Immundisolibacter sp.: one gene and its partner. The protein of the gene in region 1 interacts with the protein of each later gene in a pairwise test. Links are inferred from orthologs where the notes say so. Each region holds a gene or a part of one and is shown on either strand. Other genes may lie near its edges.

Evidence for each region.
Region 2: the proteins of H5U26_RS07125 (region 1) and ftsL interact in binary tests that used the Escherichia coli proteins (3 or more experiments, as listed by UniProt). The link is inferred for Immundisolibacter sp. from one-to-one orthologs.

What each region holds. Positions count from the first base shown.
Region 1 is NZ_JACIZD010000003.1:225,676-236,560, reverse strand. Bases 1-2,986 are described here. They hold H5U26_RS07125 (septum formation initiator family protein), read left to right. Parts: upstream 1-1,351; coding sequence 1,352-1,621; downstream 1,622-2,986. Other genes in these bases: ispF (2-C-methyl-D-erythritol 2,4-cyclodiphosphate synthase), read left to right, coding at 2,372-2,845; ispD (2-C-methyl-D-erythritol 4-phosphate cytidylyltransferase), read left to right, coding at 1,629-2,372; eno (phosphopyruvate hydratase), read left to right, coding at 51-1,346; kdsA (3-deoxy-8-phosphooctulonate synthase), read left to right, coding at 1-43. Outside these bases: H5U26_RS07110 (MBL fold metallo-hydrolase), read right to left, coding at 3,027-3,905; H5U26_RS07105 (NUDIX domain-containing protein), read right to left, coding at 3,902-4,723; H5U26_RS07100 (DUF748 domain-containing protein), read left to right, coding at 4,836-7,658; H5U26_RS07095 (NAD(P)-dependent oxidoreductase), read left to right, coding at 7,781-8,752; folB (dihydroneopterin aldolase), read left to right, coding at 8,773-9,132; H5U26_RS07085 (SDR family oxidoreductase), read left to right, coding at 9,129-9,899; H5U26_RS07080 (alpha/beta hydrolase), read right to left, coding at 9,927-10,820. UniProt on the Escherichia coli protein: Essential cell division protein. May link together the upstream cell division proteins, which are predominantly cytoplasmic, with the downstream cell division proteins, which are predominantly periplasmic.
Region 2 is NZ_JACIZD010000001.1:174,623-185,521, forward strand. What follows is about bases 5,556-8,555. They hold ftsL (cell division protein FtsL), read left to right. Parts: upstream 5,556-6,917; coding sequence 6,918-7,193; downstream 7,194-8,555. Other genes in these bases: mraZ (division/cell wall cluster transcriptional repressor MraZ), read left to right, coding at 5,556-5,987; rsmH (16S rRNA (cytosine(1402)-N(4))-methyltransferase RsmH), read left to right, coding at 5,987-6,925; H5U26_RS00870 (penicillin-binding protein 2), read left to right, coding at 7,190-8,555. In the rest of the region: rfaE2 (D-glycero-beta-D-manno-heptose 1-phosphate adenylyltransferase), read right to left, coding at 1-339; H5U26_RS00825 (phosphoheptose isomerase), read right to left, coding at 336-917; H5U26_RS00830 (YraN family protein), read right to left, coding at 936-1,310; H5U26_RS00835 (penicillin-binding protein activator), read right to left, coding at 1,307-2,872; H5U26_RS00850 (PilT/PilU family type 4a pilus ATPase), read right to left, coding at 4,175-5,314; more of mraZ, read left to right, coding at 5,529-5,555; more of H5U26_RS00870, read left to right, coding at 8,556-8,923; H5U26_RS00875 (UDP-N-acetylmuramoyl-L-alanyl-D-glutamate--2,6-diaminopimelate ligase), read left to right, coding at 8,923-10,410; murF (UDP-N-acetylmuramoyl-tripeptide--D-alanyl-D-alanine ligase), read left to right, coding at 10,410-10,899. UniProt on the Escherichia coli protein: Essential cell division protein. May link together the upstream cell division proteins, which are predominantly cytoplasmic, with the downstream cell division proteins, which are predominantly periplasmic.

The DNA of each region.
Region 1 (10,885 bases):
GGCCGCCGGTTTTGCCGAGCAGGCCCTGATGCAATCAACCTGAGACCCCGATGAGCACGATCGTCGATATCAAGGCCCGCGAAATCCTCGACTCGCGCGGCTTTCCCACCGTGGAAGTGGACGTCCTGACCGACAGCGGCCAGCTGGGCCGGGCGGCGGTGCCCTCGGGCGCCTCCACCGGTTCGCGCGAAGCGCTGGAACTGCGCGACGGCGACGCTGCCCGCTATGGCGGCAAGGGCGTGCGCAAGGCGGTCGACAACGTGCTGCGGGAAATCCTGCCGGCGGTGCGCGGCCTGGACCCGGCCGACCAGCGCGGCCTGGACGACGTGCTGCTCAAACTCGACGGCACCGACAACAAGGCGCGCCTGGGCGCCAACGCCACACTGGCGGTGTCCCTGGCGGCCGCCCATGCGGCCGCCGCGGCGCGCGGGCTGCCGCTGTACCGGCACATCAACCTGCTGTGCGGCGGCGTCGACATGTGCCTGCCGGTGCCGATGATGAACATCCTGAACGGCGGCGCGCATGCCGACAACAGCGTCGACTTGCAGGAATTCATGGTCATCCCGGCCGGCATGCCGAGCTTCTCGGAAGCCCTGCGCTGCGGCGCCGAGATTTTCCAGGCCCTCAAGCGCCGCCTGCGCGCACGGGGCCTTAACACCGCCGTCGGCGACGAAGGCGGCTTCGCGCCGGATCTCGCCTCGAACGAAGAAGCCTTGAAGGTGGTGCTCGACAGCATCGGCGATGCCGGCTATGCCGCCGGGACACAGGTGCTGCTGGCGCTCGACGTGGCCAGCAGCGAGTTCTACAAGGCTGGCCGCTACGAGCTCGAATCCGAGAAGCGCAGCCTGACGTCGGCCGAATTCGTTGCGTACCTGGCCGATCTGGCCGACCGCTACCCGGTGATCTCCATCGAGGACGGCCAGGCCGAGGACGACTGGGACGGCTGGAAGCTGCTCACCGAGCGCCTGGGCAAGCGCGTGCAGCTGGTCGGCGACGACCTGTTCGTGACCAACCCGGCCACGCTGCAGAAGGGCATCACGGCCGGCGTGGCCAACTCCATCCTGATCAAGGTGAACCAGATCGGCACGCTGTCGGAAACGCTGGACGCCGTGCGCCTGGCGCGCAGCGCCGGCTACACGGCGGTGATCTCGCACCGCTCGGGCGAGACCGAGGACACCACCATCGCCGACATCGCGGTCGGCAGCGGCGCCGGGCAGATCAAGACCGGCTCGCTGTCCCGCTCGGACCGGGTGGCCAAATACAACCGCCTGCTGCGCATCGAGCAGGAGCTGGGTGCCGCGGCGCGCTATCCGGGCGCCGGCGTGTTCGGGTCGCTCGCCCGCTGATGCCCATGCGCGCCGGCCTGCTTGCGCTGTTGCTGGTCATGCTCGGCCTGCAACACCGTTTGCTGGTGGCGCCCGGCAACCTGTTCGAGCTTGGCGAGCTGCAGGACCGGGTCGTGCGCGAACGCGACGCGGTCGACCAGCTGGCCGAACGCAACGCGCAGCTCACGGCCGAGGTCGAGGACCTGCGCAGCGGCGTGACTGCCGTGGAAGACCGCGCCCGCAGCGAGCTTGGCATGATCAAGCCCGGCGAGACCTTCATCCGCGTCATCGAGTAGGCGTCCGGTGGCGGAAGCCCTGCCGAGCGCCGACCACTGGGCGATCGTGCCCGCCGCCGGCATCGGCGTGCGCATGGGCGCGGACCTGCCCAAGCAGTACCTGCCGCTGGCCGGCGCACCCGTGCTGGTGCACACCCTCGAACGCCTGGCCGCACACCCGCGCGTCGCCGGCATCGTGCTGGCGCTGCGCGAGGCCGATCCGTACTGGCAGGCGCTCGGCTTCACCTGCGCCAAACCGCTGCAGGTGGTGACCGGTGGCGCCAGCCGTGGCGCGTCCGTGCTGGCCGCACTCGACTGGCTGGCCGACCGCCAGCAGCCGCAAACGCCAGTGCTGGTGCACGACGCCGTGCGCCCGCTGCTGCATGCGGGCGACATCCACAGCCTGTGCGCCGAGCCGCTGGAGGAGCACGGCTGCCTGCTGGCCACGCCGCTGACCGACACCGTAAAGCGCGCCGACGCCGCCGGCCGGGTGCGCGAAACCGTGCCGCGCGAGGGCCTGTGGACGGTGCAGACGCCGCAGCGGTTTCGGCTTGATGTGCTGCGGACGGCGCTGGCCGGTGCGCTGGCTGCCGACCAGGAACCCACCGACGAGGCCCAGGCCATGGAAAGCGCAGGCTTTCGCCCGCGCCTGCTGGCCGGCCGGCGCGACAACATCAAGATCACCGTGGCGCAGGACCTGCCCCTGGCCGAGTGCCTGCTGGCCGCGCAAGCGCGCTTCGATCGCACTGCCCAAAGCACCCCGGAGACCTGATGCGCATCGGCCACGGCTACGACCTGCACGCCCTGGCGCCCGCCCGACCCCTGGTGCTGGGTGGCGTCCAGATCCCCCACAGCCACGGCCCGATTGCGCACTCCGATGGTGACGTGCTGCTGCACGCCCTGGCCGACGCGCTGCTGGGCGCGGCGGCCCTGGGCGACATCGGCCAGCACTTTCCGGACACCGATCCGGCCTATGCAGGCGCAGACAGCCGCCTGCTCTTGCGGCGCGTGGTTGCGCTGGTACGCGAAGCCGGTTACTCGGTGGTCAACATCGACGCCACCGTGCTGGCGCAGCGGCCCAAGCTCGCCCCGCATCGGGACGCCATGCGCGCCAACATCGCCGCCGATCTGGGCCTCGACATCGACGCCGTCAGCGTCAAGGCCACCACCACCGAGGGCCTGGGTCCGGTCGGCCGCGGCGAGGCGATCGCCGCCCACGCCGTGTGCCTGCTGGCGCGCGCCTGATCAGAAGCGACCCGCCACGACCCGCTGTAGCGGCTTCGCTGCGCGATGGACGACGGACCGGCCCTACGCGAGGACGCATCGCCCGGCGAGCCGGGCTCCAGTCCTCCGATGACTCACTGGTAGCCACTGATTCTGGCAGCGCGTGCCGGCGCTGCGGGAAGCTGAATACCTCCGTGTTTCGTTAGACGACCCGCCGCCACACTGCGGCGCGGCCATCACCCTGCACCCGCCCTTCCGCCGCCAGCTTGATCAGATGCGCATAAACCGACAGTTCGGCCAATGCGTGCAGGGCCTTCGGGACGCCGACGTAGAGTTCGGCCACCAGGTCCGGGATGCTGCGCCCGCCCCCACCCTCCAGCACCTTGAGAATGGCCGCCTCGCGCGCCAGGCGGTGGTCGATGACCTGTTGCACGGTGGCCTGCGCGCCTTCCATGAGCCGGCCGTGCCCGGGGGCGATACGCTCGACGGGCTCCTGCTGCAGGCGCCGCAAGGACGCCAGATAGGCCGCCATGTCGCCATCGGGCGGCGCGATCACCACCGTGGTGCCATCCATCAGATGGTCGCCGGCGAACAGCAGGCGCTGCGTTTCGAGCAGGTAGCAGATGTGGTCGGCGGCGTGGCCGGGTGTGCGCAGGGCGCGCAGCGGACCGGCGTCGGTCGGCAGGATATCGCCATCGGCCAGTACCCGGTCGGGCGCGAAGCCCGGCGTGCTGACGCCGGCCAGCGCGATGCCGCTGCCGTACACCGGCACGCCGCAGTCGCGGGCCAGTTCCCGCGCGCCGGGGGCGTGGTCCGGGTGGGCGTGCGTGACCAGCACGGCGGTGATGGCATCGCCTGCGGCGCGCTTGATGGCATCCAGATGCGCCGGGGCGTCGCAGGCCGGATCGATGACCAGCACCTGACGGCTGCCGACCAGATAGGTATTGGTGCCGGGGCCGGTCATCAGGCCCGGATTGGGCGCGGTGATGCGCCGCACGCCGGGCCACACGTCGACGGCCGCCGCGAATGGGAACTCGGCGCGGATCTGTGGCGTATCGAAGGGGTTGCCGGCAGCGTTCACAGGGCCACTCCACGCAGGTCGATTTCTTCCACGCCTTCCGGCAGCGGCAGGCGCACCCGCTCGGGCTTGCCGTCGGCGCCGATGATCAGTTGCGGCAGTATCGCCGGCACCTGCCCGATGCTGCGTACCGCCGCCAGCAGGGCATCGACCGTCGGGTACCGGGCCAGGAATTCGAGCTGCTTGCGCGTGGCCGGTACCAGGTTGAAGCCGCCGGCCGCGTGCCGCGCCAGGGCCTCCTGCGGACGGACCCAGCAATGGTCGACGGTTTCCTCGCCGTCGTGCAGTGGTTCCTGACCGAGCGGCGCCCGGCACAGGAAAAACCGCGTGTCGTAGCGCCGCGGCATGCCCTCGGGCGTGATCCAGTGGCTGTAGTAATGGACCTGGTCCAGCGGCAGGCGCAGGTGCTCGCGTTCGCAGATGGCCGCCAGCGTGGTCTGACCGGCATTCAGCGCCGCCCGGTACGCCGCGAAGCGCTGCTGCGTTGCCGGCTCGTGCAGGCTCAAGGTCTGCCCGGCGGCATCGGCCGCCAGCAGCACGCCGGCTTCCTCGAAACACTCGCGAATCGCCGCCAGGTAGAACGCCAGGCCGCCTTGGGCGATGCCCAGACGCGCGCTGGCCTGGCGGGCGTCGAGCCCGCTGCACACACGCTGTGCCTGCGCGCCGCCGTCGCTGCGGTCGACCCCGCCGCCGGGGAATACATAAGCCCCGGCATTGAAATCGCTCTTGACCGTGCGCAGCAGCATGAACACATCGAAGCCCGGCGCGCCGTCGCCCGCCTCGCGCACCAGCACCACCGTGGCGGCATCTCGAAGGGTCATGGTCGTCTGCTCCGTATGAGGGGTCAGCGCAGGCTGACTGAACGGCCATTATGGCCCGCACGGATGGCCGGCCGGCTCGCTCGTGCCGCTTTCGCGGCTTAAGATCGGGACCATGCGCGCCTTCCTGGCAATAGCGAACCTGCGCCACCGCTGTCGTTGGCGCTGCCTGCTCATGCTGGCGTTGCTGGCCGCACTTGTGGCGGCTGCAATGGCCGTGCCCGAGCGCGCCCGGCTCTACGCCGAGCAGACCCTCGCCGAAACCACCGGCGGCACCGCCCATGTGGCAGCGCTCGATTTCGACCCTTTGCGGCTGGCGCTGCGGATCGACGGCCTGCACCTGAGCGATCCCGATGGCGCCCTGCTGCTGGCGGTGGACAGTGCCATGGCCGACCTTGCGGTCGACTCCCTGTGGACACGCAGCGTGCATCTTGACGCCTTGACGGTACGCGGTGCGCGCGGGCAGCTCGGTCTCCTGGAGGGCGGCGGCATCAGCCCGCAACTGCCGGCCGGCGGCGGCGATGGCGGTCCGCCGCCGCGGCTGCGCATCGACCGGATGAACGTCGATGGCAGCGCGCTTGTCGTGCGCGACGCCAGTGCACGGCCGGCGGCCGCGCTGCGCCTGACCGATCTGGTCGTGTCGATGGCCGGCTTCGACAGCCAGGCCGCAGAACCGATTCCCGTGCTGTTGCGGGGCCGCGCAGGCGGCGGCACGCTGCGCCTGCAGGCCGATCTCGTGCCGGCGCCGCTGGCGCTCGACGGCCGCTTCTCATTGCAGGGCATCGACGCCGAACCGGCGCTGGCCTACCTGGAACGCGCGCTACCCCTGAAAGCGCGTGGGGGAAAAATCGACGCCAACGCCACGCTATCGCTGGCTGCCGGCGGGGCGGTGCGACTCAGCGACGGTCGCATGAGCCTGCGCCAGACCGCGCTTGCCGATGCCAGCGACGCCCCGCTGGCGCAGATTGCCGAACTGGCCGTGGATGAACTGGCCCTCGATCTGGCCGCCCGGCGCGTGTCCGTGGGCCGGATCAGCGGACGCGACAACTGGTTGGCGCTGGCGCGGGCAGCCGACGGACGAATCAACCTTCAGGACTTGACCCGCCAGGCCGGCAACGACGAAACGGATCCCGCCGGCCCAAGCTGGCAGGTCACGCTGGGCGCCCTGGCGCTGACCGGCCAGCGCCTGAGCATCAGCGATGAAACGGTGCAGCCGGCGCTGCACCAGGACCTCACGCTGGAGCAGGTCGACATCGGTGCGCTGGGCGCGCCGGACAAGGTGCCGGTGAGCCTCACCGGCAGCCTGGCGGACGGTGGCACCTTCGGGCTGGCCGGCGAGGCGGTGTTGCCAGCCGGCCCGGCCGAGCTTGAAATCACCGCCAAGGGCCTGCCCCTGCCGCCGCTGGCGCCCTACCTGCCGGACGTCGGCCCGGTCGCCTTGCGCAGCGGTACGGCAGCGGCCACCGGACAGCTGACGCTCGGCGGGCCGGGGCCGGAATTCCGCGGCCAGGTCACGCTGTCCCGTGTCGATCTGTGGGACACCGAACGCGACGAGGCGCTGCTGGCGCTGCGCACGCTGCGCGTGGATCAGCTGCAGGCCAGCGCGCAGGGCGTCACGTCCAGCAAGATCTGGATCAACCGGCCAGTGCTGCGGGCTGTCATCACCGAGAACCGGCAAAGCAACCTGTCGCGCTTCGGGCCACGCGACGTGGCGCCAGTCACCGACTCACCAGTGACCAACGATGGCCCCGGGCCGGCGCCGATGCGCTTCGCAGTCGACACGGTGCGCGTCAGTCGCGGCACGCTCCACATCGAAGACCACAGCCTGACGCCGCATTTCGCGGTCAGCATCGAGCAGCTGAAAGGCAACATCGACGGCCTGGCGAGTGATGCCACGCAGCCGGCGCGCGTCGTGCTGAACGGTCGCATCGACCAGTACGCGCCAGCCACGGTCGAGGGCAGCTTTACCGTCGGCGTACCGCGCGAAGCCGCGTTCAAGCTGTCCTTCACCGGGGTCGAGATGGCGACCTTCACGCCCTACGTGAGCAGGTTTGCCGGCTACCGCATCGAGCGCGGCACGCTGGACGTGGACCTCGATTACACGGTAAGCGGGCCACAGGTGATCGGCAACAACCGAATCATCCTCAACCGTCTGGTGCTGGGCGAGCGGGTGGACAGTCCGGACGCGCTCGACCTGCCGCTGACCCTGGCCCTGGCAGTGCTCAAGGACTCGCGCGGAGTCATCGACGTCGCCCTGCCGCTGCGCGGCGATCTCTCGAACCCGCAGTTCGACTACGGCGCCCTGATCGGCAAGGCGATCAGGGCGCTCGTGGTCAAGGCGGTGAAAACACCCTTCACCCTGCTGGCGCGCCTGGTCGGCGGCAAGGCAAAAGACCTGCGGACAGTCGCGTTCGCCCCCGGCAGCGCGCAGTTGCCGGCGGCGCAGATGGAACCCCTGCAGAAAGTGGCGCAGGCCCTCATCGCGCGGCCGCAGCTCACGCTGCACATCCACCCGCTGGCAGACCAGAACGACGCCCGGGCCCTGGCGCAGCAGGCGCTGGGGGCGGCCCTCGGCCAGGCGGGCGGTGAAGATGATGATCCGTTCGAGGGCGATGCCGACTGGACCGAGCGCCTGATCGCGCTGTACGAAGAGCGTTTCGGCAACGAGCCGCCGGCAGTGCCCGCACCGGCCGATACCCAGCCGACTGCTGCCGAGCAGCGCGCCGCGGCGGCGCGCGCCGGGCGTGAGCGCCTGCTGGCCGCCATGGCTCCGGATACGGCGGCCCTGCGGGCGCTGGCGCAGGCACGCGGCGAGGCAATCCGCGCCGCACTGATGGACAATGGCGTGCCGGTCCGGCGCCTGACTATCGTGCTGCCGGCCGAGGATGCGCCGCTGCAGCCTTCGGCCACCAGCGAACTGGTGCTGGCGACTTCCTGAGGAAACGCACCGTTCGCGGCGACGGCGCCGCTCCCACACTCTTCGAGGCGGTGTGGGAGGCCCGCTCCCGGGCCGAATGCGCATGGATTCATTTTCAAGCCACGACACAAGAGGAGAGACCCGTGACAATTCTGGTAACCGGCGGCTGTGGCCTGGTGGGCTCGTTTGCGGTGCGCGAGGCGGCGGCTCGCGGCGTGCCGGTGGCGGCCTTCGACATGGTCTTGAAAACCGAACTGCTGGCCGACATCCGCGACAAGGTCACGCTGATGCAGGGCAACGTGCTGCACGCGCCGGACCTGTACCGGGCGGTGCGCGAGCTGGACGTGACGCGCATCCTGCACACGGCGAGCTTCCTCACCCCCGGCGCCTACGCGCGGCCCTACGCCAACGCCGAGCTGACCATCATGGGCACGCTGAACGTGCTCGAATGCGCCCGCGCCATGGGCATCAAGCGCGTCAGCTACGTGTCCACCGGCAAGACCGGGTGGACCGGCGCGGCCTTCTCCGGAACGCTCAATACCGGCAAGTTCGACATCCCCGCCGATCCCTACGCCAGCGCCAAGGTCGGCGCCGAGCTGCTGGCCAACGACTATCGCCAGCTGTACGACCTGGACGTGCGCATCCTGCGCCTGGGCGGGCAGGTGTACGGGCCGGGCTTCGCCTTTGCCGGCGCCGTCGGCCAGGGCCTGCAGCCGTTCATCGAGAAGCCGCTGCGCGGCGAGCCGGTGCACTACGACAATCCGCTGCTGGCCTACTCGGCACCCATCATCCCCATGCTGTACGGCGCCGACGCCGGTCGCGGCTGCATGACTGCCACCCTGGCCGCCGACCTGCCGCACGTGGTCTACGACATCAACGCGCCGGTCGCCAGCACGCTGTACCAGGTCGTGCAGGCGATCAAGGCGCTGATACCCGGCGCCGACATCGAGGTGCCCGAGGCACCGACCGAGGCCGGCCCATTCCGGGCCGGTCCGATTGCGCCCGACCCGCGCGCGCAGGCCGACTTCGGCTACCTGCCCGAGTACGACCTGATGCGCGGCCTGCGCGAGTACATCGCCTTCGTCAAGACCGGCCGCTACGCGGTCGTCAGCTGATTCCGGAGCAGTTTTCACCCATGAGCATCGGCACCATCCACATCGACGAACTGACGGTCCACTGCGTCATCGGCATCATCGAATCCGAGCGCCTGCACGACCAGCGCATCCTGATCGATGCGGAGCTGGATATCGATTTCGCCGCCGCTGCCGCCAGCGACAGCATCAACGACACCATCAACTACGCGGTGGCGGCCGAACACCTCACCCGGCTGGCCGTGGAAGGCCGGTTTTATCTGGTGGAGGCCTACGTCAGCCACGCCACGCAGCTGCTGCTGGAACGCTACCCGCAGGTGAGCCGGGTGCGCGTGCGCGTGCGCAAGCCGGACATCCTGCCGGCCGCGCGCAGCGTCGGCGTCAGCCTCGAACGGCGCCGATGACGGCGGCACCGACCGCCGACCTCAGCGGCCGCGTGGCGCTGGTCACCGGCGCTGCCCGGCGCACCGGCCGTGGCCTGGCCCTGGCCCTGGCGCGGGCCGGTGCGGACGTGGTGGTGCATTACGGCCGGTCGCGGCAGGACGCCGAAAGCGCGGTGGCCGAAATCGCCGCGCTCGGCCGGCGGGGGTTCGCGATCAGCGCCGATCTGGCGGTGCCGGGGCAAGCCGAAGCGCTGATCGAAGCCGCCCTGACGCAGGCCGGGCGCCTCGACATGCTGGTCAACAACGTCGGCAACTACCCGCTCGGCGACCCGCTCGGCCTGGCGCCGGAGCAGTTTCGCGCCACGCTGGAGACCAACCTCATCGCGCCCTACGCGCTGATCCGCGCCGCCCTGCCGGCGCTGGTGGCCTCCGGCATGGGCCACGTCATCAACCTCGGCTACGCCGGCGTCGAGCACCTGGTGGCCAACACCCGCGCCATGGCCTACCAGATTTCCAAGGCCGGACTGCTGGTGCTCACGCGCAGCCTGGCGCAAGCGCTGGGGCCGCAGGGCGTGCGCGTGAACATGGTCTCGCCCGGCCACATCGACAACTCGGTCGACCTGCCGGCGGACATCGAAAAGCACGTGCCGCTGGGCCGCCCGGCGCAGGTCGACGACATCGCCGGCGCACTGCTGTTTCTGCTGTCGCCAGCCGGCGGCTACATCACCGGCGCCAATATCGAGGTGGCCGGAGGCTATCGGCTGAGTCTGGCCGACACGCTGGATTGAGCGCGACGGCCGGCCGAAACGGCGCCGTCACGCAGCCGTGGGCCAGCCGGCCAGCAGCCCGTGCAGGGCGCCGCACAGCGCGCGCGGCGAGTCGAGCATCAAGTGGTGGTGCGCGCCCGGGATGGCGAACATGGGCCAGCCGCGCTGGCGCGCCAGGCGCCCGATGTAGTCCTTGACCGCCGGCGTGAAGACCGCGCTGTGGTCGCCATGGATGACCGCCAGGGGCGTTTCGAGGGCTTCCAGCTCGCGCCACGGCTCGTGCAGGTGCAGCTTTTTGAACAGCGCATCGTCGAATTTCCAGCTCCAGCCGCCCTTCATCGGCGCCACCGAATGGTGGGCGATGTGCTGCAGCAGGTAGGGATGCTGACAGGGCTGCTGCGGCAACAGGAAAAACCGGCGAACAGCGGTCTCATAGTCGGCGCAGACGGTCTTTGGGCGATACGGCGCCTTGGTCGGGTCGAACGGCGAGGGCTCATCCGGCGGAAACACAGCCGAGTCCAGCATCACGATGCCGCGCACGCGCCCCGCATGGCGCACGCCCAGCGTCAGCGCCACCGCCCCGCCCAGGCTGTGGCCGATGACCACCGTATCGGCACCCAGACCGGCATGGTCCATGACGGCAACCACGTCGTCGCTGAACAGCGCGGTCGAATACGCCTCCCGATGCTCGCTGTCGCCCATGCCGGACAGGTGCGGCGCCACCACGTGAAAACGCTCGGCAAAGCGCGGCGCGATGAAATCCCACCAGTTGGCGTGCGCCATGGCGCCGTGGATCAGCACCAGTCCCGGCAGGCCGGGCGTGCCCCAGGACCGGTAGCGCAACAGCGCGCCGTCGTGCAGGACTTCGGCCTCGCTGACCGGCGCCTGCAACGCCTCGCTGACCCAGGCCGGCGGGCCCGGATTCGTTTCCCCGCCGCTCACGACCTTGCACCCGGCCCGATCAATCGCCGGCCAAGGCTCCGGAAGCGCAAGCGCGGCCTGTCATT
Region 2 (10,899 bases), on another replicon or contig:
CACGGCGTGGATCAGCGCCAGCGGCGTGTCGTCGTCGAAGGCCACCACCAGGCTCACCGCCTCCAGCGCCGCCAGCACCGCCATGCGCTCGGCCAGCGGGTTGATGGGTCGGTCCTCGCCCTTGCCCTGGCGGCGCACCGAGGCGTCGCTGTTGACGCCCACCACCAGGCTCGCGCCCAGCGCGGCGGCGCGGTCCAGGTAATCGACATGCCCGGCGTGCAGGATGTCGAAGCAGCCGTTGGTGAACACGATCGGTCGCGGCAGGGCGGCCAGACGACCCGCCAGCTCGGCCGGGTCGGTGACCAGTTTTCTGGCGTAGCGGGGTGGGGCCTCGCTCACCGTGGCAGCTCGTCGATCAGCTCGCACAGGCAGTGCAGGATCAGGATGTGAACTTCCTGGATGCGCGCGGTGACCTGCGCCGGCACGCGTATTTCGATATCGGCCGGTCGCAACAGGGGCGCCAGCGCGCCGCCGTCCCGGCCGGTGAGTGCGACGACTCCCAGTCCGGCCTGCTGGGCGGCTTCGATCGCGCGCAGGATGCCCGGCGAGTTGCCGCTGGTGCTGATGGCCAGCAACACATCCCCCGGCCGGCCCAGCGCCTGCACCTGGCGGGCGAACACATGCTCGTAACCGTAGTCGTTGGCGACCGCGGTCACGGTGGAGCTGTCCGCGTGCAGGGCGATCGCCGGCAGGGCGGCGCGTTCGCGCTCGTAACGGCCCAGCAGCTCGGCGCTGAAATGCTGGGCATCCGCCGCGGAACCGCCGTTGCCACACACCAGCAGCTTGCCGCCGCCGCGCAGACTGGCCGCCAGCAAGCTGCCGGCGCGCGAAATGGCCGGCGCCAGCGCATCCGCGCTGGCCAGTTTCAGCTGCGCGCTTTCGTGGAAGCGCGCGGCAACGAGGGCAATCGGGTCCATGCGGCTCAGGTAGCCCGGTCAGTCGTTGGTGAAGGCATTGCGCAGCCATTCCAGGTGCCCGCCATCGACCGCGCCGGTGATGCTGACGATGTCGAAACGGCACGGCGGCGGCGTGCGCTGGTCCAGGCTCTGCAGATAGTGCTGTGCGGCCAACAGTATGCGGCGGCGTTTGGTCGGGGTGACCGACTCGGCAGCAGTCCCGAAAGCGGCGCTGCGCCGACTGCGCACTTCCACGAACACCAGCTCCTTGCCGTGACGGGCGACCAGATCGATCTCGCCACCGGCGACGCGGTAATTGCGCGTCAGAATCTGCAAACCCTGCGCCGTGAGGTGCGCGGCGGCCCGGTCTTCGGCCGCCCGGCCGCGCTGCAGATGCAGTGCGCCGGTGCTCACGGCAATCCGCCGGGCGTCAGCGGCACCGGCATGCCGCCGCTGAAACGGGCGCAGGCGAGCACGCGCCGGTGCAGGGTGCCGTCGGCTTCCAGGCCCAAGGCACCGGTCAGGCCCTCGGGCAGGGCATCGACCGTGCGCCCCAGACGAAGCTCCCGGCCCACCGCGTAGGCATCGGCGCCCAGTGCCAGCAAACGCGGCGGTTCGCGGTCCAGCTGCGGCCAAGCCTGGCGCGCCGCGGTCAGGGGCCCGCCGTCGCCGGACAGCGTCTGCCGGTTCAGCGCCCACGGGCTGTCGCAGAACACGACGTTCTGGAGGTCGGCATCGGCCGGATCCGGACTGCCACTCCATACCTGCGAGGTGGTCAGCACCGGCAGGTCGAACAGGCCCACGTAGGCCAGCTGCGGCACGATCTGGCGGGCGTCGGTCGCGCTCGCGATGACGATCAGCGCCTGCGGGCCAGGCGGTGTCGGTGCGGCCACGGACGACACGCCCGGCGCATCCGGTGCGGCCGGCACCGTGGCTGCCAGGCGCGCGCCAAACAGGCCGCGCAGGGCGGCCGCAAAATCGGTGTCGCCAGCGTCGAAGGGAACAGCACCCGACAGCCGCCCGCCCTGCGTGGTCAGGGCCGCGCTGTACAGGTCGCGCAGGCGCCTGCCCCAGGCATCGTCCACGTACAGCATGGCCACGTCACGATAGCCGGCGGCCGCCAGCCACTGCGCGCCGGCGGCGGCCTCGTCGGCCGGATCCAGCGACAGGCGGTACAGGTTGACCTGGCCGACGGCCGGTTCGGGATTGTTCAGCGCCAGGGTCGGGCGCGGCAGGGGGGATTTGGCCAGCGCCGCCACCTCCGCCTTCTGCAGCGGGCCGATGACCGCGGCCGCCCCGTCCGCCAGCGCCTGCCGATAGCTCGTGAGCACGTCGTTGCCGCTGGCGTAGAAACGCAGCTCGGGCCCGCTGCCGTCGTGCAGGCGCGCCGCGACGATGCCGGTCGTGATGGCCTGTGCCGCACTGTCGAGGCTGCCGCCGTACGGCAGCAGCACTGCAAGGAAATCACCGCCAGTCAGCGCTGGGCCGGGTGCCGCAAAGCTGCCGGGAGGCAGTCGCTGCACGAGCGCATCGCGCTCGGCGGCCAGATCGGCCGGCGGGTGGAGCTCGAGAGTCGGCGCCAGCGCCGCGGCGGCAGCGACCGGATCACCCCGTCCCAGCGCCAGGCGGGCCAGCAGGAGCTGCTTTTGCGTGATCAGCCCATCGCCCAGCGGCGCCACGTCGATCTGGCCGAGCAGCGCCTGGCTGCTGGTGGTGTCGCCGGCCGCCAGCCACGCAGCGGCGGCGCGCAGTTGATATGCTTCGCGCCCCGGCGACGGGCGGCTGGCCGCCAAGGCCTGCCAGGCCTGCGCCGCGGCACCGTAATCGCCCCGCGCCTCGGCCTCGCGGGCCGGCTGTTCAGGGTCGACCGGCACCTGCGCCGGAGTGGGCGGCGGGGTCGGCGGCGGGCTTGCGCAGCCACCGCCGAGCACCACCAGCAACGCGGCCGCCGCCAGCTTCAGAAGCGGAACGTTCAAGGGACGGGCCGACCGGCTCCCGGACACAGGCAATGGAAACCAGGACATGTGGCGGCCGATTGTACGTGGTGGCCACGCCGCTCGGAAATCTGGCCGATCTGAGCCCGCGCGCGGCGCAGACTCTGGCGGCGGTGGCCGTGATCGCCGCCGAAGACACCCGCCACAGCAGGCCGCTGCTGAATCATTACGGCATCCGCACGCCGCTGCTGGCGCTGCATGAACACAACGAGGCGGCGCAGACCGGCCGCCTGATCGAGCGCCTGCGCCAGGGCGAGGATGTCGCCCTGATCAGCGATGCCGGCACGCCGGCCATCAGCGACCCCGGCCAGCGTCTGGTGGCGGCGGCGCATGCGGCGGGCGTCAGTGTGGTGCCGCTGCCCGGACCCTGCGCCGCCGTGGCGGCGCTCAGTGCCAGCGGCCTGCCGTCGGCGCGCTTCGCCTTCGAAGGTTTTTTGCCGGCGCGCGCGGCGGCCCGGCGGGCGGCGCTGGCGGCGCTGGTGGAGGAGCCGCGCACGCTCATCTTTTATGAAGCGCCGCATCGCCTGCTGGACCTGCTGGATGACATGGCTGCCGTGTTCGGCGATCGCCCGCTGGCGCTGGCCAAGGAATTGACCAAGATCCACGAGGCGGTGATCAACGGCGATGCCGAGAGCCTGAAAGCCTGGCTGCGGGCCGAGTCCGGGCGCGAGCGGGGCGAGTTCGTGCTGGTCGTGCAGGGCGCGCCTGAGCGCCCGCAGACCACGGACGACCTCGATGCCTTGCTGGGTCGGCTGCTGGCGGTGCTGCCGCTCAAGCAGGCCGTAACGGCCGCGGTGGCCGTGAGCGATGCGCCACGTAATCGCGTGTATCGATGTGCGCTTGCCTTGCAGACGGCGCCCCCGCAGCCCACACTTGCGCCCGCGGGGAGCCGGACAGGCAATCGCGCCCACCTGGATGATCTCCCGGAGGGCGAGGAAAGTCCGGGCTCCACAGGACGGGGTGCCAGGTAACGCCTGGGGGGCGCGAGCCTACGGAAAGTGCCACAGAAAACACACCGCCGATGGCGTCGCAAGGCGCACAGGCAAGGTTGAAAAGGTGCGGTAAGAGCGCACCGCGCGGCTGGCAACAGACGTGGCAGGGTAAACCCCACCCGGAGCAAGACCAAATAGGGGGACGGCTGGCCGAAAGGTCACGACGCGTGGTCCGCGCGGTCCCCGGGTAGGTCGCTAGAGGCGGTCGGTGACGGCCGTCGCAGACGAATGATTGCCCTCGACAGAACCCGGCTTATCGGCCGGCTCCCCGCCTGAATTCTTGTCGGCCCGGTCAGAATCCCTGAAAGCGCAGCTTCAGGTCGGTCACGTTGGTCGCGTTACTCAGCGCCGTGTCCTGGCTGATGTGACCGGCCTCGGCCAGGTCGTACAGGTAATCGTCGAAGGAGATCATGCCGTGCTGGCGGCCGGTCTTGATGACCTCGATGATGTCCGACTGGCGCTGCGGGTCCTCGATCATGTCGGCGATGGTCGGCGTGACCACCATCACCTCGAAGGCCGCCACGCGGCTGCTGCCGTCGGCCCGCGGCAGCAGCCGCTGGCTGATCACGCCGCGCAGGTTGGCGGCGATGGCCTTGCGCTGGGTGTCCTGCTCCTCGGGCGGGAAATACGACACCAGGCGGCTGATGGCGTCGTAGCAGTTGGGCGCGTGCAGGGTCGACAGCACCAGATGGCCGGTTTCGCTGGCGCGCACGGCAGTGGTGATGGTCTCCGCGTCGCGCAGCTCGCCGATGAAGATCACGTCCGGATCCTGACGCAGGGCGGCGCGCATGGCGCTGCCGAAATCGGGCGTGTCGATACCCACCTCGCGCTGGTTGATGACGGCCTGCTTGTCCTTGAACAGGTACTCGATCGGGTCCTCGATGGTGACGATGTGGCGCCGGTCGCGAAGGTTGATCATCTCGATCAGCGCCGCCAGGGTAGTTGACTTGCCTGAGCCGGTGGCGCCGGTCACCAGCACCATGCCGCGCTTTAGCTGGCTGAACATCTCGATCGTCGGCGGCAGGTTCAGGTCTGCGGCGGTGGGGATCTGCATCGTGATTGTCCGCAGGGACATGGCGATGGTGCCGCGCTGGCGATAGATGTTGGCGCGCACCCGGGCGACGCCCGAGAAGCCATGCGACAGGTCCACTTGATGGCGATCGGCGAACACCGCGCTCAGGCGCTCGTCCAACAGGGCCTTCGCCAGGATGTCCATGTCCTCGCTATTGAGCATGGGCTGGTCGGCCATCGGCTCGAGCTCGCCCAGGCGCCGCCAGTAGGGTGGTGCGCCGGACTTGAAGTGCAGATCGGATACCCGCTCGGCCACTGCCAGGGTGACCAGATGACGCAAGAACGGTTCCCCGTCACGGGCCGTGAGCGGCCTGCCGGCGGCGGCATTGGACGGTTCCGGGGCGGTGAATTGATCGGACATCGTATTCGGACTCCCGTCACTGGTATGCAAGCGACGCAGTTTAGCCAAGCCGGATACAGGCTGCCGTACCGAAGGTCATAAAAAGCCGCGGGGCGATGCGCAAATTCCTGCCTTGACAGGCCGTGAGCGCAGTTCCTATAGTGGCCACTCAAGTGGGGATTAGTGGGTCATTTTGGTTGAAATGTGGGGGCTGCACCCATAACCCGAGGGGAGCATGTTTCGCGGTATCACGGCGCTCAGTCTGGACGCCAAGGGTCGGATGGCCATTCCGAGCCGTTACCGTGAGCGCCTGCAAACCGACGCACAAGGCCAACTGATCCTGACTCTGGACCACCGCGGCCAGTGCCTGCTGCTGTATCCGCTGCCGGTGTGGGAAGCGATCGAGCGCGAGCTGATCGGCGCCCCCAACCTGCTCGAGGTCGTCGACCAGCTCAAGCACACCCTGATCGGCCACGCCACCGAGTGCGAGCCGGACGGCCAGGGGCGCATCCTGCTGCCGACGATGCTGCGCGAGCTGGTCGGCATCGATCGCCAGGTGACGCTGGTAGGTCTTGGCAACAAATTCGAACTGTGGGACGAGCAGGCCTGGGATCAGCGCCGCAAGGGCTGGCTGCGGGCGGCCCAGGACGGTGCGGTGAACCTGCCGGAGCAGCTCAGCCGGCTGGCGTTTTGATGAGCCATACAGGCGCCGGTACCCACCGGCCGGTCATGCTGGACGAGGTAATGCAGGGCCTGGCAATCCAAACGAGCGGCTGCTATGTCGACGGCACCTACGGTGGCGGCGGGCATGCGCGCGCGCTGCTGGCGGCGCTGGGACCCAACGGCCGGCTGCTGGCCATCGACAAGGATCCGGCGGCCGCCGCGCGGGCGCGGGCCGAATTCGCCGGCGATGCGCGCGTCAGCATCCACCACGGCAGCTTCGCGCGCCTGGGCGAGTTCGTGGACGCGCACGGTCTGCGCGGGCAGATCGCCGGGGTGCTGCTGGACCTTGGCATGTCGTCCATCCAGCTGGACGATGCCGGACGGGGTTTCAGCTTCATGCGCCCCGGGCCGCTGGACATGCGCATGGACACCAGCCGCGAACCGACCGCCGCGCAGTGGCTGCAGGACGCCGACCAGGGGCAGATCGAACAGGTCCTGCGCGAATTGGGCGAGGAGCGCTACGCGCGCCGCATCGCCGCCGCCGTGGTGGCGCGCCGCGCGCAGGCGCCGATCACCACCACCGACGACCTGGTCAACGTGGTGCGCGGCGCCATGCCGCGGCGCGAGCAGCACAAGCACTTTGCAACGCGCACCTTCCAGGCGCTGCGCATGGTGGTCAATCACGAGCTGGACGATCTGGCCGCCGGCCTGGACCAGGCGCTGTCGGTGCTGGCGCCCGGCGGACGGCTGGTCGTGCTGAGCTTTCATTCCCTTGAAGATCGTCCGGTCAAGCAGTTCATGCGCCTGCACGCGGGCCGCTTCGAGGGTGCGCACGAGCCGCCCGTGCTGCGCCTGGTGCGGGTGCCCAAGAAGGCCGCCGCGGCCGAACTGGCGGTCAATCCGCGCGCGCGCAGCGCCATCCTGCGCGTGGCCGAGCGCCTGCCCGATCCGGTGCCCGCCCATGATTGAGCGCATTGGACATCTGCTGCTGGCGGCGCTGCTGCTGGTCTGCTTCGCGTCGGCGCTGGGCGTGGTGCACATCAAATACCGCGAACGCCGCCTGGTGACCGAGCTGAGCGAGCTGCGCGAGAGCCGTGACCGTCTCGACAGCGAGTGGAGCCGCCTGCTGCTGGAAGAGGCCACGTTGACCACGCATGCGCGGGTCGAGGGCAAGGCGCGCGACGAGCTGGGCATGGTCCTGCCGCAGCCGCAGGAAATGGCGCAGGTGCGACGATGAGCGCCGTGTTCTCGCGCCCGCGTCACTACCTGGTGCTGGCCCTGCTCCTGCTGGCCGGTGGCGCGCTGATGGTGCAGGCCGTGTACCTGCACACGCTGCGCACGCAGTTCCTGAAAGGCCAGGGTGATGCGCGCGCCCTGCGCACCGTGTCCATCAATGCCCATCGCGGCATGCTGCTGGACCGCAACGGTGAGCCGCTGGCCATCAGCGCGCCGGTCGATTCGGTATGGGTCGTGCCGGAGGATTTTCGCAAGGCGCGGCAGCGCTGGCCCGAACTGGCGCATGCGCTGGGGCTGGACCCGACGCAACTGTCGGCCACCGTGGCGGCGCGGGCCGACACCAAATTCGCCTATCTGCGCCGCGCGGTGCCGCCGGAAATGGCCGATGCCGCCCTGGCACTGAAGCTGCCCGGCGTCTATCGCCAGCGTGGCTACCGCCGTTACTACCCGCTGGCCGAAGCCGCCGGCCACGTGGTCGGCTACACCGATATCGACGACCACGGCCAGGGCGGGCTCGAAGCCGCCTATGACGGCCACCTGCGCGGTACGCCGGGCAAAGAACGCATCGTGCTCGACGCCCGGCGTCAACGCGTCGCCCTGCTCGAAACCATCGCCCCGCCGCGACCGGGCAAGGATCTGCGGCTGTCCATCGACCGGCGCATCCAGTACCTGGCCTACCGTGAGCTGAAAGCCGCCGTGCTGCGCCACAAGGCCGCCTCCGGTATGGCGGTGATGCTGGATGTGGCCAGCGGCGAGGTGCTGGCCATGGTCAACCAGCCGACCTTCAACCCGAACGATCGCGCCGACCAGGATCCGGACCGCCGCCGCAACCGGGCCGTCACCGATCCGTTCGAGCCGGGCTCCACCATCAAGCCGTTCACCGTGGCCGCCGCCCTGGCGCACCACAGCTTCGATCCGCACCGCGTGATCGACACCTCCCCCGGCTACCTGCGCGTGGCCCGGCATACCGTGCGCGATGTGCACAACTACGGCGCGCTGGACATGGCCGGCGTGATCCGCAAGTCGAGCAATGTCGGCGCGGTGCAGATCGGCCTGTCCATGACTCCGGCGCAGATGTGGGAAAGCTTCGCCCGCTTCGGTTTTGGCGTGCCCACCAGCACCGGCTTTCCGGGCGAAGCCAGCGGCCTGCTGCGCGCCGCGCAAAGCTGGCGACAGGTCGAGCAGGTGACCATGGCCTTCGGTTACGGCGTATCGGGCACGGCCCTGCAATTGGCACGTGCCTATGCCGCGCTGGCCAGCGGCGGCCTGCTGCGGCCGGTCAGTTTCCTGGCCGTTCCGGCCAGCGAGCAGCCGGCCGGTGAGCGCGCCCTGCCGGCGGATGTCGCGGCCGAGGTCAACGCCATGCTCGAAGGCGTGGTCGGGCCGGGAGGCACGGCCACCAAGGCGGCCATCGCCGGCTACCGGGTGGCCGGCAAGACCGGCACCACGCACATCGCGGCCGGCGGCAGCTACGACCGTCGCCGCTATCTGGCCACCTTCGCCGGCTTCGCGCCGGTCAGCAATCCGCGTCTGGTGCTGCTGGTCAGCCTGCGCGACCCGCAGGGCGCCTATTACGGCGGTGAAGTGGCGGCGCCGGTATTCCAGAGCGTGATGGCGGGCGCCCTGCGCATGCTCGGCGTGGCGCCGGACGCGCTACCGGCGGCGCCGCTGATCCCGCCGACGCCGGCTGCGACACCGAACCTGCTGCAGGCGGCGGAGCGCCGCCTGTGATGGTCGCTCGCAAAGCCAACCCGACGACGGTGCCACTGGCCACGCTGCTGGCCGGTTGGCTGGACGGCGAACCGAGCGCCGGCCGGGTCGGCGACCTCGCCGTCAGCGGCCTGTGCAACGACAGCCGGTTGGCACAACCGGGCGATCTGTTCCTGGCGGTGCCCGGGCGGCGCACCTCGGGCGCCCGGCACCTGGAGCAGGCCATCGCGGCCGGCGTCGCGGCGGTGCTGATCGACGCCTCCCTGCCGCTGCCGACCGGCTTGCCAGTGCCCGTGCTGGCGCTGGCGGACCTGGCCGCCCGGCAGGGCATCATCGCCGCGCGCTTTCATGGCGAGCCGTCCAAGGCGCTGGCCGTGATCGGCATCACCGGCACCAACGGCAAGACCTCGGTCAGCCATTTCCTGGCCCAGTGCCTGCCTCGCTGCGGCATCCTGGGCACCGAGGGCAACGGCTTTCCCGGTCGGCTGGAGCCGGCCAGCCACACCACACCCGACCCGCTGGCCCTGCAGTCCTGGCTGGCCCGCCTGCGCGACCAGGGCGCCCGCGCGGTGGCCATGGAAGTGTCCTCGCACGCCCTGCACCAGCAGCGCACGGCCGGCGTGCGCTTCGATACCGCCGTCTATACCAATCTGGGCCACGACCACCTGGACTATCACCGCGATCTGGACGACTACGCCGCCGCCAAGGCCGGCCTGTTCGCCAGCCCCGGCCTGCGCGCGGCGGTGCTCAACGCCGACGATCCCTACGTCGAGCACATGGCATCCGCCCTGGCGCCCGGCGTGCGCGTGCTGCGCTACGGCCTGCGCCACGGCCAGCTGCGCGGCCGTGCCGATGCCCGGCCGGGCGGGCTGCTGATCGACATCGACAGCCCGTTCGGTCAGGCGCGCTTCGCCAGCCCGCTGCTGGGCGAGTTCAACCTGTACAACCTGCTGGCGGTGCTGGGCGCCTTGCTGCTGGCGGACGTGCCGTTTGCCGAGGCCATCGAGAAACTGCAGGCGCTCACGTCCGTGCCCGGCCGCATGCAGGCCCTGCGCCGGCCCGGCGCGCCGCTGGTGGTTATCGACTACGCCCACAACCCGCCGGCGCTCGAATCGGTGCTGACGGCGCTGCGCGCGCATGTGCCGGCCGGCGGGCGCTTGTGGTGCGTGTTCGGCTGCGGCGGCGAGCGGGATGCCGCCAAGCGGCCGGTCATGGGTGAACTGGCCGTGCGCCTGGCCGATCGGGTGGTCGTCACCGACGACAACCCGCGCGGCGAGGCGCCGGCCGCCATCGCCGCCGCCATCCTGGCCGGCATGCCGCAAGGTGACGGTGTGGAGCTGATCCACGACCGCGCCTTGGCCATCACCCACGCCATCGCCAGTGCCGATGTGCGCGACGTGGTTCTGATCGCCGGCAAGGGCGCCGAGCGCTTCCAGATCGTCGGCACCGAACGCCGGCCGTTCAGCGATTTCGACTGCGCGCAGAACGCGCTCAAGGGGCGATCGTGATGTCCCTGGCACAGGCCGCCGTCATCGTCGGGGCCAGCGGTCGGCCGACCGGCGACTTCAGTGGCGTCAGCACCGACAGCCGCACGCTGCGCCCCGGCGAGCTGTTCGTGGCGCTCGAAGGTCCGCATTTCGATGGCCATGACTATCTGGCTGCGGTAGCCGCCGCCGGCGCCGCCGGGGCGCTGGTGCGCCGCGCCCACCCGGCGCTGCCGTGCCTGGAAGTGGCCGACCCGCTGACGGCGCTGGGCCAGCTGGCCGCCGCCTGGCGGGCGCGTTTCGACATCCCGGTGCTGGCGATCACCGGCAGCAGCGGCAAGACCACGGTCAAGGAACTGCTGGCCGCCGCCCTGGCCGGTCTGGGCCCGGTGCTGGCCACGCGCGGCAACCGCAACAACCACATCGGCGTGCCGCTGACGCTGCTCGAACTGCGGGACACCCACCGTGCGGCGGTGGTCGAGATGGGCATGAACCACGCCGGCGAGATCGCCC